Regions from separate parts of the Stenotrophomonas sp. YJH_SMC_127 genome, predicted to be linked through region 2. Evidence: riboswitches for the same ligand, from Rfam matches in the RefSeq annotation. Region 2 holds a riboswitch; the other holds the start of a gene.
The links. Region 2 has a riboswitch for glycine ahead of AC5QAB_RS20315 (trimeric intracellular cation channel family protein). Riboswitches for the same ligand answer to the same signal wherever they lie in the genome.
Positions count from the first base shown of each region.

Region 1: another riboswitch for glycine. It lies ahead of gcvP (aminomethyl-transferring glycine dehydrogenase); the one in region 2 lies ahead of AC5QAB_RS20315 (trimeric intracellular cation channel family protein).

Region 1 covers NZ_JCAFVO010000001.1:486,464-493,516, forward strand. The annotation lists gene AC5QAB_RS02245 (M2 family metallopeptidase) at 1-1,061, shown strand, start outside; gene AC5QAB_RS02250 (hypothetical protein) at 1,181-1,573, opposite strand; gene AC5QAB_RS02255 (siderophore-interacting protein) at 1,642-2,535, opposite strand; gene AC5QAB_RS02260 (multidrug effflux MFS transporter) at 2,676-3,902, opposite strand; glycine riboswitch at 4,202-4,304, shown strand; gene gcvP (aminomethyl-transferring glycine dehydrogenase) at 4,367-7,053, shown strand, end outside.
Region 2 covers NZ_JCAFVO010000014.1:46,679-53,731, reverse strand. The annotation lists gene AC5QAB_RS20330 (hypothetical protein) at 1-14, opposite strand, end outside; gene AC5QAB_RS20325 (nuclear transport factor 2 family protein) at 18-449, opposite strand; gene AC5QAB_RS20320 (GIY-YIG nuclease family protein) at 594-869, opposite strand; glycine riboswitch at 910-999, shown strand; glycine riboswitch at 1,013-1,118, shown strand; gene AC5QAB_RS20315 (trimeric intracellular cation channel family protein) at 1,201-1,818, shown strand; gene AC5QAB_RS20310 (3-deoxy-7-phosphoheptulonate synthase) at 2,081-3,154, opposite strand; gene AC5QAB_RS20305 (hypothetical protein) at 3,449-3,706, opposite strand; gene AC5QAB_RS20300 (DUF6616 family protein) at 3,797-4,135, opposite strand; gene AC5QAB_RS20295 (DNA alkylation repair protein) at 4,184-4,924, opposite strand; gene AC5QAB_RS20290 (MarR family transcriptional regulator) at 4,921-5,421, opposite strand; gene AC5QAB_RS20285 (ATP-binding protein) at 5,493-6,791, opposite strand; gene AC5QAB_RS20280 (response regulator transcription factor) at 6,824-7,053, opposite strand, start outside.

The DNA.
Region 1 (7,053 bases), on a different contig from region 2:
GCCTGGACATCACCGCGGCGCTGGAGAAGCAATACCAGACCAACCTGAGCGCGGCGCTGGCCAAGGCCGGCAAGGATGCCAACGTGGCCGCGCAGTACAAGGCGCAGCGCGAGGCCGAACTGCGCACCGCCAAGCAGATGACCGAACGCGCGCAGGACTTCTACGTGTCGCTGGGCATGCCGTCGCTGCCGCAGTCGTACTGGGAACGCACCCAGTTCATCAAGCCCGATGACCGCGATGTGGTCTGCCACGCCAGCGCCTGGGACATGAACATGGAAGGCGACGTGCGCACCAAGATGTGCATCAAGCCGAACGAAGAGAACTTCACCACCATCTACCACGAGCTGGGCCACATCTATTACGACCTGGCCTACAACCCGCTGCCGCCGCTGTTCCAGGGCGGTGCCAACGATGGGTTCCATGAAGCGATCGGCGACACCATCGTGCTGGCGATGACCCCCAAGTACCTCAGCTCGATCGGCCTGGTCGATGCGCCGACCGAAAGCCGCGAAGCGGTCATCAACAACCAGATGCGCATGGCGCTGTCGGGCGTGTCGTTCCTGCCGTTCGGGCTGATGATCGACCGCTGGCGCTGGGGTGTGTTCGATGGTTCGATCACCGCCGACAACTACAACAAGGCATGGTGGGACCTGAAGGCCAAGTACCAGGGCGTGGCGCCTGCCAGTACCCGTGGCGAGGAGTTCTTCGATCCGGGCGCGAAGTACCACGTGCCAGGCAACACCCCGTACACCCGCTACTTCCTGGCGCGCATCCTGCAGTTCCAGTTCTACAAGGGCCTGTGCGACGCGGCCGGCTACAAGGGCCCGCTGCATGAGTGCACCTTCTACGGCAACAAGGAAGCCGGCCAGAAATACTGGGCGATGCTGAGCAAGGGTGCCAGCCAGCCGTGGCAGGCCACGCTGAAGGAGCTGACCGGCACCGACAAGCTCGATGCCGGCCCGATGATCGAGTACTTCACGCCGGTCAACGAGTGGCTGAAGCAGCAGAACGAAGGCCAGATGTGCGGCTGGCAGGCCAACGCGGCACCGGCGGCGAAATGAGAAAAGGGGCGGGTCCGCAAGGATCCGCCCCTTCCTGGTAGTGCCGGCCGCTGGCCGGCAACTACGCGATGAAGACCCCGCGGGCAGCCGGCCAGCGGCCGGCTCTACCGGAATGCCTGTCAGCTGTCCTTCTTCGCCGCCATCGCCGCGGCCAGGTCCGCCTTGAACTCCTCGAAGGTCTGGCCCTTTTCCTTCGCTTCGGCCTGTGCGGCGTCGCGCAGCGCATCGGAGTACATCAGGCGCACCGGCGTGCCGTTGCGCTCGTGCAGTTCACCGGCCTGCATGATCAGCGCCAGTACCTGCGCGGCGGAGTCACTGTGGCCGGCGATACGGCCGTCCATGCCCAGCACCCATTCGCCATCGCGGCGCACGACACCGGCCAGCAGGGTGCGCTGCGCGTCGCGCAGTTCCGCATGCGGCTCCACCGGCGAGGCCTGGGCAGCGGCCTTGTTGGCGGCCTGCTTTTCCTGGCGACGGCGCTGGTCGCGGCGGGTCTTGGAGCTGGTGGACATGGTGCGGTACCGCTGCGAGGGGGGCGCAAGGATAGCGCACCCCGCCCGCCACACCGCTTCACACCCCCTCAGTCCAACACTTTCCCGTGCCGCCAGTAGCCCATGAAGGTGATCGTGTGGCGGTCCAGCCCGCACTCGCGGACCAGATGGCGACGGATCGCCATCACCGCTCCCGCCTCGCCTGCCACCCAGGCATACAGCGGCCCCGCCACGCTGGCATCGGCCTGTTCCCAGAGGATCTGCGCGTCGACGTCGATCTCTTCCAGTTCTTCGCCAGCGACCACGCTCGAGGCGGCCAGGCGCGCCTGCACCGCCTGCAACAGAGGCGCCCCGTACGCCGCCTGCCCGCGCGGCAACCAGACCAGCTCGGCCGTGGCCGGCGCCTTCAGGCGAACCGCATCACCGGCCTGCGCCACTTCCAGCAGGGCCAGCGTACGTGGCGGATCCACCCTGGCCGCCAGTTCCTCAAGAATGCCGGCCACTGCCGGCAGCGCGGTCTCGTCAGCCACCAGCAGCACCTGGCCAACGCCGGCCGGCGGCTTCCATTCCCAGCCCTCGCTGCTGTCGGCGCAGTCGGCATCCGGGGCCAGCAGCACCACGCGGTCGCCCGGCCGTGCATGGATGGCCCATCGCGAGGCCGGCCCGGTCTCGCCATGCAGCACGAAATCAACATCGACTTCGCCCTGCTCTGCACGCAGCTGGCGGATGGTGTAGGTGCGCATCGGCGGGCGCTGATCGTCCGGCAGGGCCCGGTAGCGCGGGTACCAGTCCTCGCCGCTGGGGACCTGCGGCGCCTCCTGGCCGGGCAAGGGGAAGAACACCTTGATGCGCTGGTCCGGCCCTCCGGTCGCCATCCGCGCCACGTCGGCACCGGTGAACACCATGCGGTCCAGGGAAGGGGAAAGAACGCGGCGCTCCTTCAGCGCCACCTCGAACAGGCGGTAGGTCTGCTGCGCAGCCATGGGGAACCTCATGCAACGACAGTGGATCGGCTGGCTGTCGTGCACCTGTGCACCGGCTGGCTGGAGTGCCCAGCCTAGTCCGGTGATTTCCCGTCGCAAGCGTTGCGGGCGCCACGGCCCGCCCTACCCCTGCGCGCTGCTCAGTGACCCGTGCAGGCTGCCTGCGCCGCGCGTTCGCGCCGGTGTTCCCAGTACCAGAACACGAAGCCGGCGCCGAAGAACCCAGCCTGGCCCAACGCCAGGTGCAGCGGGCTGGCGCTGAGCAGCGGCGACACCACGCCGGCCACCACGGTGCTGATCATCAGCTGCACGAAGGCCTGCAGCGACGAGGCCAGGCCGCGCTGGTGCGGGTACATGTCCAGCACCGCCAGCGCCAGGATCGGGAAGATCAGCGCCATGCCCATGCCACCCAGGAAGATCGGCAGCACCGCCCACGGCAGCACGAACTGCGGCGCCAGCGCCACGTAGCCGACGTTCAGCAGCACCGACAGCGCGCACAGGCCGAAACCAATGGATACCTGGCGGGTGGGCGTGGTGTGCCCGGCCATGCGCCCGGACAGGAACGAGCCGGTGGTCATGCCGCCGATGGTGGGGATGAACAGCCAGGCGAAACCGCCCTCGCCCAGGTGCAGGTGTTGCATCACGAACACCGGTGCCGAGGAGATGTACAGGAAGATGCCACCGAAACCGATGCTGCCGGCCAGCGCCAGGCGCAGGAAGCGCGGATTGAAACCGATGCGCACGTAATCACGCATCAGCACCCGCGGCGACAACGGAACGCGCGCTTCGAGCGGATGGGTCTCCGGCAGGTAGCGGGCGGTGGCCGCCAGCAGAACCAGTGCGAACACCACCAGGAACCAGAAGATCAGCGGCCAGCCAGCACCGCTGAGCAGGATCCAGCCACCGATGATCGGCGCGATCGCCGGGGCGATGCCGAACAGCATCGACACCTGGCTCATCAGCCGCTGCGCGTCGTGACCGTGGTACAGGTCGCGGATCACCGCGCGGCCGACGATCATGCCGACGCCTGCGGACAGGCCCTGCAGGGCGCGGAACCCCAGCAGCGTGGTCAGATCGGTGGACAGCGCACAGCCGACCGAGGCGCCGACGAACACCACCAGGCCGCCAAGAATCACCCGCTTGCGGCCCCAGGCATCGGACAGCGGGCCGTGTGCCAGGCTCATCAGGCCGTAGAACAGCAGGTACACGCTGATGGTCTGCTGCACCGCCACCTCGTCCACCGCCAGGCGCTGGGCCAGCTGCGGGAACGCTGGGAAGATGGTGTCGATCGAGAACGGACCGAACATGGCCAGGCCGGCGAGCAGCAGGGCCATGCGGCGGGTGGAAGGAGCAACAGCGGCGGTCATGGAGAAGGCGTCCGGCAGGGCCATGCGCGGCACGCACGGCGGGCGCCAGTCCCCTGCAGCAGGGACGGCGCCAGATGAATTCGGGTATCCGCCCATCATAGGTGGGGATTGCGCCTGATGCCATGCAGCAGTGCACAAAACGCACGGGCGGGCCATCGGCCATTCAGGCGCCGCGGCCGGGCCCGCAGGCGGCTGGCGCGCCCGCAACGGGCTATAATCGGCGGGCAACACGGTGGGAGAAGCGGAACACCGCTGCCGAAGGCGCAACGCCCGTAATCGCTCAGGCCCGATACCACCCGTAACACAACTCTGGAGAGACCGGTTCGATCCGGCGCCGAAGGGGCACGAAGCCGCGGTTTTCCGCGCTTCCAAACTCTCAGGCAAAAGGACAGAGGGGCGCCCCGCAGACCGCCGACCGGCGGCTTGTGCCCGTGCGTGTGCCCTTTCCTGACGGATCCTTCGCCATGTCCCAGAACACCCCTTCCCTGCGTGAGCTCGAGCACCACAATGCGTTCGTCGAGCGCCACATCGGCCCCAACGATGCCGAGATCGCGCAGATGCTCGACGTCGTCGGCCACGCGTCGCTGGATGCGATGACCGATGCCATCGTACCGGCCAAGATCAAGTCGCCGGCGCCGCTGGCACTGCCGGAATCGATGACCGAAGTGCAGGCACTGGCGAAGATCCGTGCGATCGCCGACAAGAACACCGTGCTGCGCAGCTTCATCGGCCAGGGCTACTACGGTACCCACACGCCGAACGTGATCCTGCGCAACATCCTGGAAAACCCGGCCTGGTACACCGCCTACACCCCGTACCAGGCCGAGATCTCGCAGGGCCGCATGGAAGCGCTGATCAACTTCCAGACCCTGTGCGCCGACCTCACCGGCATGGAAATCGCCAACGCCTCGCTGCTGGACGAAGCCACCGCCGCAGCTGAAGCGATGACCCTGGCCAAGCGTTCGGCCAAGTCGAAGTCGGACACCTTCTTCGTGCACGACGCCGTGCACCCGCAGACCCTGGAACTGCTGCGTACCCGCGCCGAGCCCATGGGCATCGTGCTGCGCGTCGGCACCCCGGCCGAGGCACTGGAAGCAGAAGCCTTCGGCCTGCTGCTGCAGTACCCGGACACCTTCGGCCAGATCGGCGACTACAAGGCGCTGGTCGAGGCCGTGCACGCGCGCGGCGGCCTGGTGGCCGTGGCCACCGACCTGCTGGCGCTGACCCTGCTGGCCGCCCCGGGCGAATGGGGTGCGGACATCGTGGTCGGCAACAGCCAGCGTTTCGGCGTGCCGTTCGGCTTCGGCGGCCCGCACGCCGCATTCATGGCCTGCCGCGACGCCTACAAGCGCTCGATGCCGGGCCGCCTGATCGGCGTCTCGGTCGATGCCCAGGGCAACCCGGCCTACCGCCTGACCCTGCAGACCCGCGAGCAGCACATCCGCCGCGAGAAGGCCACCTCCAACATCTGTACCGCACAGGTGCTGCTGGCGGTGATGGCCTCGATGTATGCCGTGTACCACGGCCCGGAAGGCCTGACCCGCATCGCCCGGCGTACCCACCGCCTGGCCTCGATCCTGGCCGCCGCGCTGCGCGAGGCCGGCGTGCAGGTCGGTGGCGACTTCTTCGATACGCTGCACATCACCGGCGTGCATGCCGATGAGATCCACGCCAAGGCACGCGCCGCCGGTTACAACCTGCGCGCGATCGACAGCGACTCGGTCGGCATCAGCCTGGACGAGACCGCCACCCGCGGCGACGTGGTCGCGCTGGCCGCCGTGTTCGGCGCGCAGGCCGACATCGATGCGCTGGATGCCAGCACCGCCGACGCACTGCCGGCCGGCCTGCTGCGCCAGTCCGCGTTCCTGACCCATCCGGTGTTCAACACCCACCACAGCGAGCACGAACTGCTGCGCTACCTGCGCTCGCTGGCCGACAAGGACCTGGCGATGGACCGCACGATGATCCCGCTGGGCTCGTGCACCATGAAGCTCAACGCCACCGCCGAGATGATCCCGGTGACCTGGCCGGAGTTCTCGCAGATCCACCCGCTGGTGCCGGCCGACCAGGCGCTGGGCTACAAGGAACTCATCGACACGCTGGAAGCGATGCTGGTGGAATGCACCGGCTATGACGCGGTCAGCCTGCAGCCGAACTCCGGCGCGCAGGGCGAGTACGCCGGCCTGCTGGCGATCCGCGCCTACCACCGCTCGCGCGGCGAAGGCCACCGCGACATCTGCCTGATCCCGGATTCGGCGCACGGCACCAACCCGGCCTCGGCGCAGATGTGCGGCATGAAGGTGGTGGTGACCAAGACCGATGCCAACGGCAACGTCGACGTCGAGGACATCCGCCTCAACGCCGAGAAGTACAGCGACCGCCTGGCCGCGATCATGATGACCTACCCGTCCACGCACGGCGTGTTCGAGGAAGAGGTGGTGGAGATCTGCGAGATCATCCACAAGCACGGCGGCCAGGTGTACACCGACGGTGCCAACATGAATGCCCTGGTCGGCGTGGCCAAGCCGGGCAAGTGGGGCTCGGACGTTTCGCACCTGAATCTGCACAAGACCTTCTGCATCCCGCACGGCGGTGGCGGCCCGGGCGTCGGCCCGTGCGCGGTCAAGGAGCACCTGGCCCCGTTCCTGCCGGGCAAGCTGGGTGACAACGGCCCGGTCGGCATGGTCAGCGCGGCCAGCTTCGGCAGCGCCTCGATCCTGCCGATCAGCTGGATGTACATCGCAATGATGGGCCGCGACGGCCTGCGCAAGGCCACCCAGGTCGCGCAGCTCAACGCCAACTACATCGCCAAGCGCCTGGCCCCGCACTTCAAGACCCTGTACACCGGCCGCAACGGCCTGGTGGCGCACGAGTGCATCCTGGACGTGCGCCCGCTGGAGAAGACCAGCGGCATCGGTGCCGAGGACGTGGCCAAGCGCCTGATCGACTTCGGCTTCCATGCTCCGACCCTGAGCTTCCCGGTTGCCGGCACGCTGATGGTGGAGCCGACCGAAAGCGAATCGCTGCACGAACTGGATCGCTTCATCAACGCGATGATCCAGATCCGCGAGGAGATCACCGCGATCGAAGACGGCCGCCTGGACCGCGAGGACAACCCGCTGAAGAACGCGCCGCACACTGCCACCGCAGT
Region 2 (7,053 bases):
CCGGCGGCACGCATCGCTCAGTGCGCCTTCGGTTTCGGGTACCACAGTGCGTTGACGATGACCCAGCGCTGGTCGAAACGCCCCATGTGGAAGTAGTCGACGAACCACGGGGTTTCCAGCCGCACCGAGGCCGCGTTGCCGGTCACGTCCAGCACCGTGCAGCGGCGATCCCATTGATCCTTCGGGGTCTTCAGCGCGCCCTGTTTCGTCAACGAGACCAGCTCTTCCTTCGACATCCGGCGCAGGCCCAGGCGCTCGTCGGGTGTATCGCCGAGCACAGCGCGCTTGGCCAGGTCCGGATGCAGGGAACGGGCGACGCGCTGCGGGTCGGCCTCCAGCTGGCCATCGACGTAGTCGTGGCAGGTGGCTTCGATGGCCGCGATCGTGGCGGCGTCGGCGGCAGGGCTCGTTGCTGCGGAAAGCGCGAACAGCAGGGCAATCGTGGACATCCGGGTCTCCGGCTCTGGGCGCGGGGCGATCATCGCATGGGCCGAATGGCCCATCCACGCATGACGTGGATCTACTGTAGAGCCGAGCCCATGCTCGGCTCCCGCATCGGGCAGACGGAACAACAGCCGAGCGTGGGCTCGGCTCTACAGAAGCGCAGGATCCGTTGCCTGCAGCCAGGCCAGCTTGCGTTCGCGGGGCTGCTGCTTGAGTTGCCACTCGGCCCGCGAGGCGGCGGCCCGGTCCGGGTATTCGCGCACGGCCAGCACGCGCAGCGGCGGCCGGGCCCGGGTGTAGCGCGCGCCCTTGCCGGCCTGGTGGGCGGCGAAACGCGCCTCCACATCGGTGCTGATGCCGGCGTAATAGCTGCCATCGCGGCATTCGAGCAGGTACAGGAACCACGGGCGGACGGACGGGGCCATGCCTGGATTATGCCGTGCTGCACTGCAGCGGATATACTGGCGCCCGAATGCAGGAGAGAGGCGCCGCGCTGGCGCCCGCCGAAGGCGCAGGCTCCCATGATCGCTCAGGCCGGTGGGCTGGAATCCCACCAACCATGCATTCGACTCGCCGAGCTGGAGAGAGGTCACCGGGCATGCCCGGGACGATCCGCCGAAGGGGCACGCGGCCCATGCCGCTGAACTCTCAGGCAAAAGGACAGCGGGAGCGGCACCGGTCATCGTCATCCCGTCATTGCGCAGGCAGTGGCGGTGGTCGCGCATGGCCGGCCCCACCGCGCCCGGAGCCTGCCCCATGCTGCTGTCCATCATCTACCTGATCGCCATTTCCGCCGAAGCCATGACCGGCGCACTGTCCGCCGGCCGCCGCCGCATGGACCTGTTCGGCGTGGTCATGATCGCCTGCGTCACGGCCCTCGGGGGTGGTTCACTGCGCGACATCCTGCTCGGCCACTACCCGCTGGGCTGGGTGAAGCACCCCGAGTACCTGGGCTTCACCGTGTGCGCGGCGCTGATCGCCACCTGGGTGGCGCGCTGGATGCACCACTTCCGCCGCACCTTCCTGGTGCTCGATGGCCTGGGCCTGATCGCCTTCACCCTGATCGGCTGCTCGATCGCGCGCGAAGCCGGCCATGCAATGCCGATCGTGCTGATCGCCGGCATGCTGACCGGCGCGTTCGGCGGGGTGCTGCGCGACATCCTCTGCAACGAGGTGCCACTCATCTTCCAGAAGGAGCTGTACGCGATCATCGCGCTGCTGACCGGCGCGGCCTATCTGTTGCTGCTGCACTGGGGCGTGGCCGATGCCACCGCAATCCTGTGCTGCCTTGGCGGCGGCTTCGCATTGCGCCTGCTGGCGATCCACTACCGCTGGGAAATGCCGAAGTTCGTCTACCACGACGAAGTGCATTGAGCCTCTTCGTAAAGTCGAGCCATGCTCGACTGCTCTTTGCAGGAAACCAACGCGCTTCGCGCGCAGGTCGGGCATGGCTCGACGCTACAGGAAGCGGTATCACCACCCCGGCGATGTACCTGGCGCTGTCGCTCATGCGCAGCGCCAGGCGCATCGCCGGTGCAGATGGGCCGGCCTCCAACTCCGACCGGCCCTGATCGCGGCCGCACCCCCGCAGGCGCTGGCCGCCATCCACACACGTGCCGCACTCAGGCGGCTTCGATCAGGCTGCTTCGGACACCTTCACGTCGCGACGGGCGCGCACGGCCGCAGCCAGACGCTCCAGCACCGTCACGGTGGTGTCCCAGTCGATGCAGCCATCGGTGATGCTCTGCCCGTAGACCAGCGGCTGGCCTTCCACCAGTTCCTGGCGGCCACCGACCAGATGGCTCTCGATCATCACGCCAACGATGCGCTGTTCGCCGTCTTCCAGCTGAACAGCGATGTCCTCGATCACCTTCGGCTGGTTCTCGGGGTTTTTCAGGCTGTTGGCGTGGCTGGCGTCGATCATCAGGCGCGTCGGCAGCTTGGCCTTGGCCAGCACCTGGCAGGCGTCGGCGACGCTGCCGGCGTCGTAGTTCGGCTGCTTGCCGCCACGCAGGATCACATGGCAATCCGGATTGCCGGTGGTCGACACGATGGCGGTGCCGCCCTGCTTGGTGACCGACAGGAAGTGATGCGGATTGGACGCCGCACCCACCGCGTCAGCGGCGATCTTCACGTTGCCATCGGTGCCGTTCTTGAAGCCGACCGGGCACGACAGCCCCGAGGCCAGCTCACGATGCACCTGGCTTTCGGTCGTACGCGCGCCGATCGCGCCCCACGCCACCAGGTCGGCGATGTACTGCGGCGAGATCACATCGAGGAATTCGACACCGGCCGGCAGGCCGAGCTTGTTGATGTCGCGCAGCAGGCCGCGGGCAATGCGCAGGCCCTTGTCGATCCTGAAGCTGCCGTCCAGGTCCGGGTCGTTGATCAGGCCCTTCCAGCCCACCGTGGTGCGCGGCTTCTCGAAGTACACGCGCATGACGATTTCCAGTTCGCCGGCCAGCGCGTCGCGCAGCGGCTTCAGGCGCTGGGCGTATTCGATGGCGGCCTTCGGGTCGTGGATCGAGCACGGGCCCACCACCACTGCCAGGCGGTCGTCACGGCCGTGCAGGATCTGGTGCAGGGCCGCGCGCGAGGCGCTGACGGTGTCGGAGGCTTCATCGTCACAGGGCAGCATCGCCAGCAGCTGGGCAGGCGGTGTCAGCGGTTCGATGGTGCGGATGCGCAGGTCGTCGGTGTGCGGGGGCATTGCAGGAGATCTCCGGAACGTTGGGGTCCCCAGCGTGGCGGCATGAAAAAAGCCGCCAGGTTCGCTGGCGGCTTTCGGGAATGCGTCTGAAGCTTTCTTCAGGGTGAGCGCAGTCCTTCCTCCGCCAGTGGCTTCGGAAAGTAATACCAGTAAAAGCGGGTGGCGGCTGCGTTCATGGGGTGTATTGATAGCACAGCTTTTGCGCAGTGCAAAATGTTTCATCCGCAACCGCGGGTGCGGTTCAGCGAGGCGCGCGCCGGCGCTGCCCACGCGGCAGCAGCCACGCAAAGCCGCTCATTTGCCATGCACTTCCACGTCCAGCAACAGGCCTTCGTGGATGTCGGCCCAGCGCTCCAGCACGCGGTCCAGCTCCTGCCTGGCCTCGTCCAGCTGCTCGGGATTGAGCAGGGAACGGGTGGTGTAGAGGTCGGAGACCAACCGCCGCAGGGCCGCCTCCGGGATGGCCACCGACGGCCCTTCCCGCCCCGGCAACTGCAATGCCGGGCTGTCGCCAAGCGGGCCGAACAGCGTGACCTGGAGCGTGCTCTGCATGATCAACTTCCCTGCGGATGGACATGGGCAATGTCCTGTTTACCGCGTCCGGGTGACAGGCGCATGTGCCATGCGCGTCCGGAGACGCTGCTACAAGGCGGCCAGGTCGGCAAGGTGCTGCCCCATCCCATCGTCTGCGCCGACGGCGTTGATGGTGGCGAAGTACTGATGCCAACCGGTGGCGGCAATGCCGGCCACCAGCGCGTCGGCGTCCGCGCGGCTTGCACAGCGCCAGACCGCATAGAACTGCTCATCGCTGCCGTGCTGTACGCCCCTGGCAATGCGGCCCATCGCCAGCAGTGTGATGCGGACTGGATCGAACTGCTGCATGCCTGCACCGATACGGGCGAAGAAGGCATTCCGCTGCTCGGGCTGGAGCGTGGTCCAGGCGGGGGTGGCGGTGTAGAGCTCGATGAAGGTGTGCGACATGCTGCTTCTTCCTTGAAGGTTTGGGGGGTTGCCGGCCAGCGGCCGGCACTACCGGAGCGAGCGCATGGCGCGTTTGCGGATGTAGGCATTGGCATCACCAGGGTGCTGCTGTTGCCAGCGCGCGCACAGCGCACGCAGCCACTGCGGCTGTGTCTTGCCGGCATCATTGAGCCAGTTGCCGACCGAGTCCTGCACATAGCGCTCCGGGTCGTCGGCGAGTGCTTCCAGCATCGCCTCTGCAAGTTCCGGCTGCCGCTTGAACAGCGCGACATGTGTGGCCCACACGCCGCGCGGGCGCAGCGCTTCGCAGGCGAAGCGGCGCAGGTACGGCGATCCTTCCTGCGTCCATGGTTGCAGGTACTCCAGCGCCTGCAGTGGTGCGGCAACAATGTCGGCACGCAGCGCCAGCCACGCCCATTCGCGCACGCCGAAGTGCGGGTCGTCAGCCAGTGGCCGCATCGCCTGCAGCTTGGCCGGCAGCGTCGCGTCGGCTTCGCCGCCGATCAGGTAGCAGGCCCAGCCACGCACCGTGTCTGACGCATGCCCCTGCCAGCGCGCAGGCTCCCCCTGTCCGGCTTCGTGCAGCAACCGCGCCGCCAGCGCCATGCGCTGGGTGATGCCCTTGCCTGAGGCGTCGCGCATGCATTGCAGCGATTCCGGCTCAAGGGCAGGCGCCACCACCTGCAGCAGCGCGGTGAAATCCACGGCCAGGCATTCGGCCAGATGGGTGGCAGCAGCGCTGCCACTGTTGAGTGCATGCAGCCTTTGCGCAGGAACGGGCGTGCTCATGCTGCCGATTCCCGCCCGCCGTCCGTATGCTGCCAGACCTTGTGCAGCAGCTGCGACAGCTGCTGCTGTTCACCCGCATCCAGGCCGTCGAACAGGCCGCTGATCCATTGCGTGTGCTGCTCGAACAACGACTCGGCCAAGCGCTTTCCCGGTGCGGTCAATACGATCTGCAGACGGCGGCCATCCCCGTCATCGCTGCGACGCTGCAGCAGGTCTTCACGCTGCAGGCCATCGAGCAGGCCGCTGATGGTGGCACGGGTCACGCCGGCACGCTCGGCCAGCAGGTGCGGCGGCAGCGTGCCACCGGCCCCGTGCAGCAGGAACAGCACGACGAAGCGGCCCTCGCTGAGCCCATGCGGTGCCAGCCGCGCGGCGCAGTCGCGATCGATCGACGAGGACAACGAGAGCAGCTGGAAGCACAGGCGCAGTTGCGCGATGTTGGCGTAGCCGCGTCGCTGCGATTCCTCCAGCAGGGCCTGATGCTTGGCTTCGATCATCTCACGAACACGATATGGTTAGGCGCCTAATCATATCCCCGATAGCCGCCATCTGTAAACCACAGCCGATATCAGGGGAGCTTTCCCAGCAGCAGTCGCGCGATCAGCCCGCCGCCCTCGCGGTGCAGCAGCTGCAGTTCGCCTACGTGACGCCTGGCTACGTTGGCGGCCATGGCCAGTCCCAGCCCGGTCCCACCGGTAGCGCGACTGCGCGAGCTTTCGCTGCGCTGGAACGGTTGCAGCAGGCGGACACGATCAGCTTCGGCGATGCCCGGCCCGCGATCCATCACATCCAGCTGCACCCCATGTCCCCACACGGCGACATGCAGCTCCACGGCGCCCGCGTAACGCTCGGCGTTGTCGATGAGATTGTCGACCGCGCGCCGGAGCAGCAGCGCATCGCCATGCCACGGCAGCGTATCCGGGCACTGAAGCGAAATGTCGACCCCGCGCAGCAGCGCCCCTTGCAGGCATTCCTGCAGCAGGGCAGCCAGATCCAGCGAGCGCATCTGCAAGGGCTGCAGCTCGCCGCGTGCATAGTCCAGCACCTGCTCGATCATCGCGTCCATGCGTTCGATGTCCGCCACCATCCGGGCGGCCTGTGGTGCGGGAGCGAACTCGGCGCGCAGGCGCAGGCCGGTCAGGGGCGTGCGCAGGTCATGCGCCACTGCCGCCAGCATATGGGTCATGTCCTGTGCCTGGACCCGCAGGCGTTCGCGACCGGTGCTGATCGCGGCGGCCAGCATCTGCACTTCGCGTGGGCCATCGTCGGGCAATGGCGATTCGGCCTGCAGGTCGACGCGTGCGCTCGCTTCGGCCAGGCGCCGCAGCGGGCGCCCCAACCGGATCGACGCCCACGCCGCCAACGGCGCCAGCAGGATCGCACCGCCCAACAGGGCGAGCATCACCTGGCGGCGCCAGGCCGCCAGGTCACTATGGTCGCTGCCGACCACCCGCCAGCGGCCGTCGGCCTGGCGCATCCCCAGTTCAAACGGCGGCCACTGCATCGCGGTCAGCAGCGCGGCCTGTGATTTCAGCACGCCAGCACGACCGGAGGCGTCCAGTACCGCGCCACCCTCGATGACCTGCACATCGGGCGCCCTGCCCTGCCCCGTCCATGCCAGGCGTACATCCTCGGCCGGCATGCCCATCTGCGCGGCCGCCAGCTGCGCGAGCCAGTCGCTGGCGCTACCTTGGGGGGGCGCGTCCTGCGTCGCCCTGCGCAATCCCAGTGACGCCGGCGCCTGTTCCCCACGCAGTACCTGCATCGCATGGTCCAGCCGCATCGGTGGCGGCGCGGGCCGGGGCATCCAACCCACCACGGCAACGCTGACCAGGGTTGCCAGCAGCAGGCTGGCCAGCGCCAGCATCGCGATCCAGCGTGTGGTCGACCACCGGCTGCTCACAGCACCTGTACCTCAGCGTCGAAGCGATACCCTTCCCCGCGCAGTGTCTGCACGAGGGCTTCTGCCCCGGACGCGGCTTGCCCGAGCTTGCGGCGCAGGCGGCTGATCGCGAGGTCAATGGCACGGTCCACGCTGTCACTGGCTTCTCCGCGACTCAACTGCAGCAGCTGCTCACGCCCCAGCACCCGCCCGGGACGTTCGGCCAGCGCCAGCAACAGGGAAAACT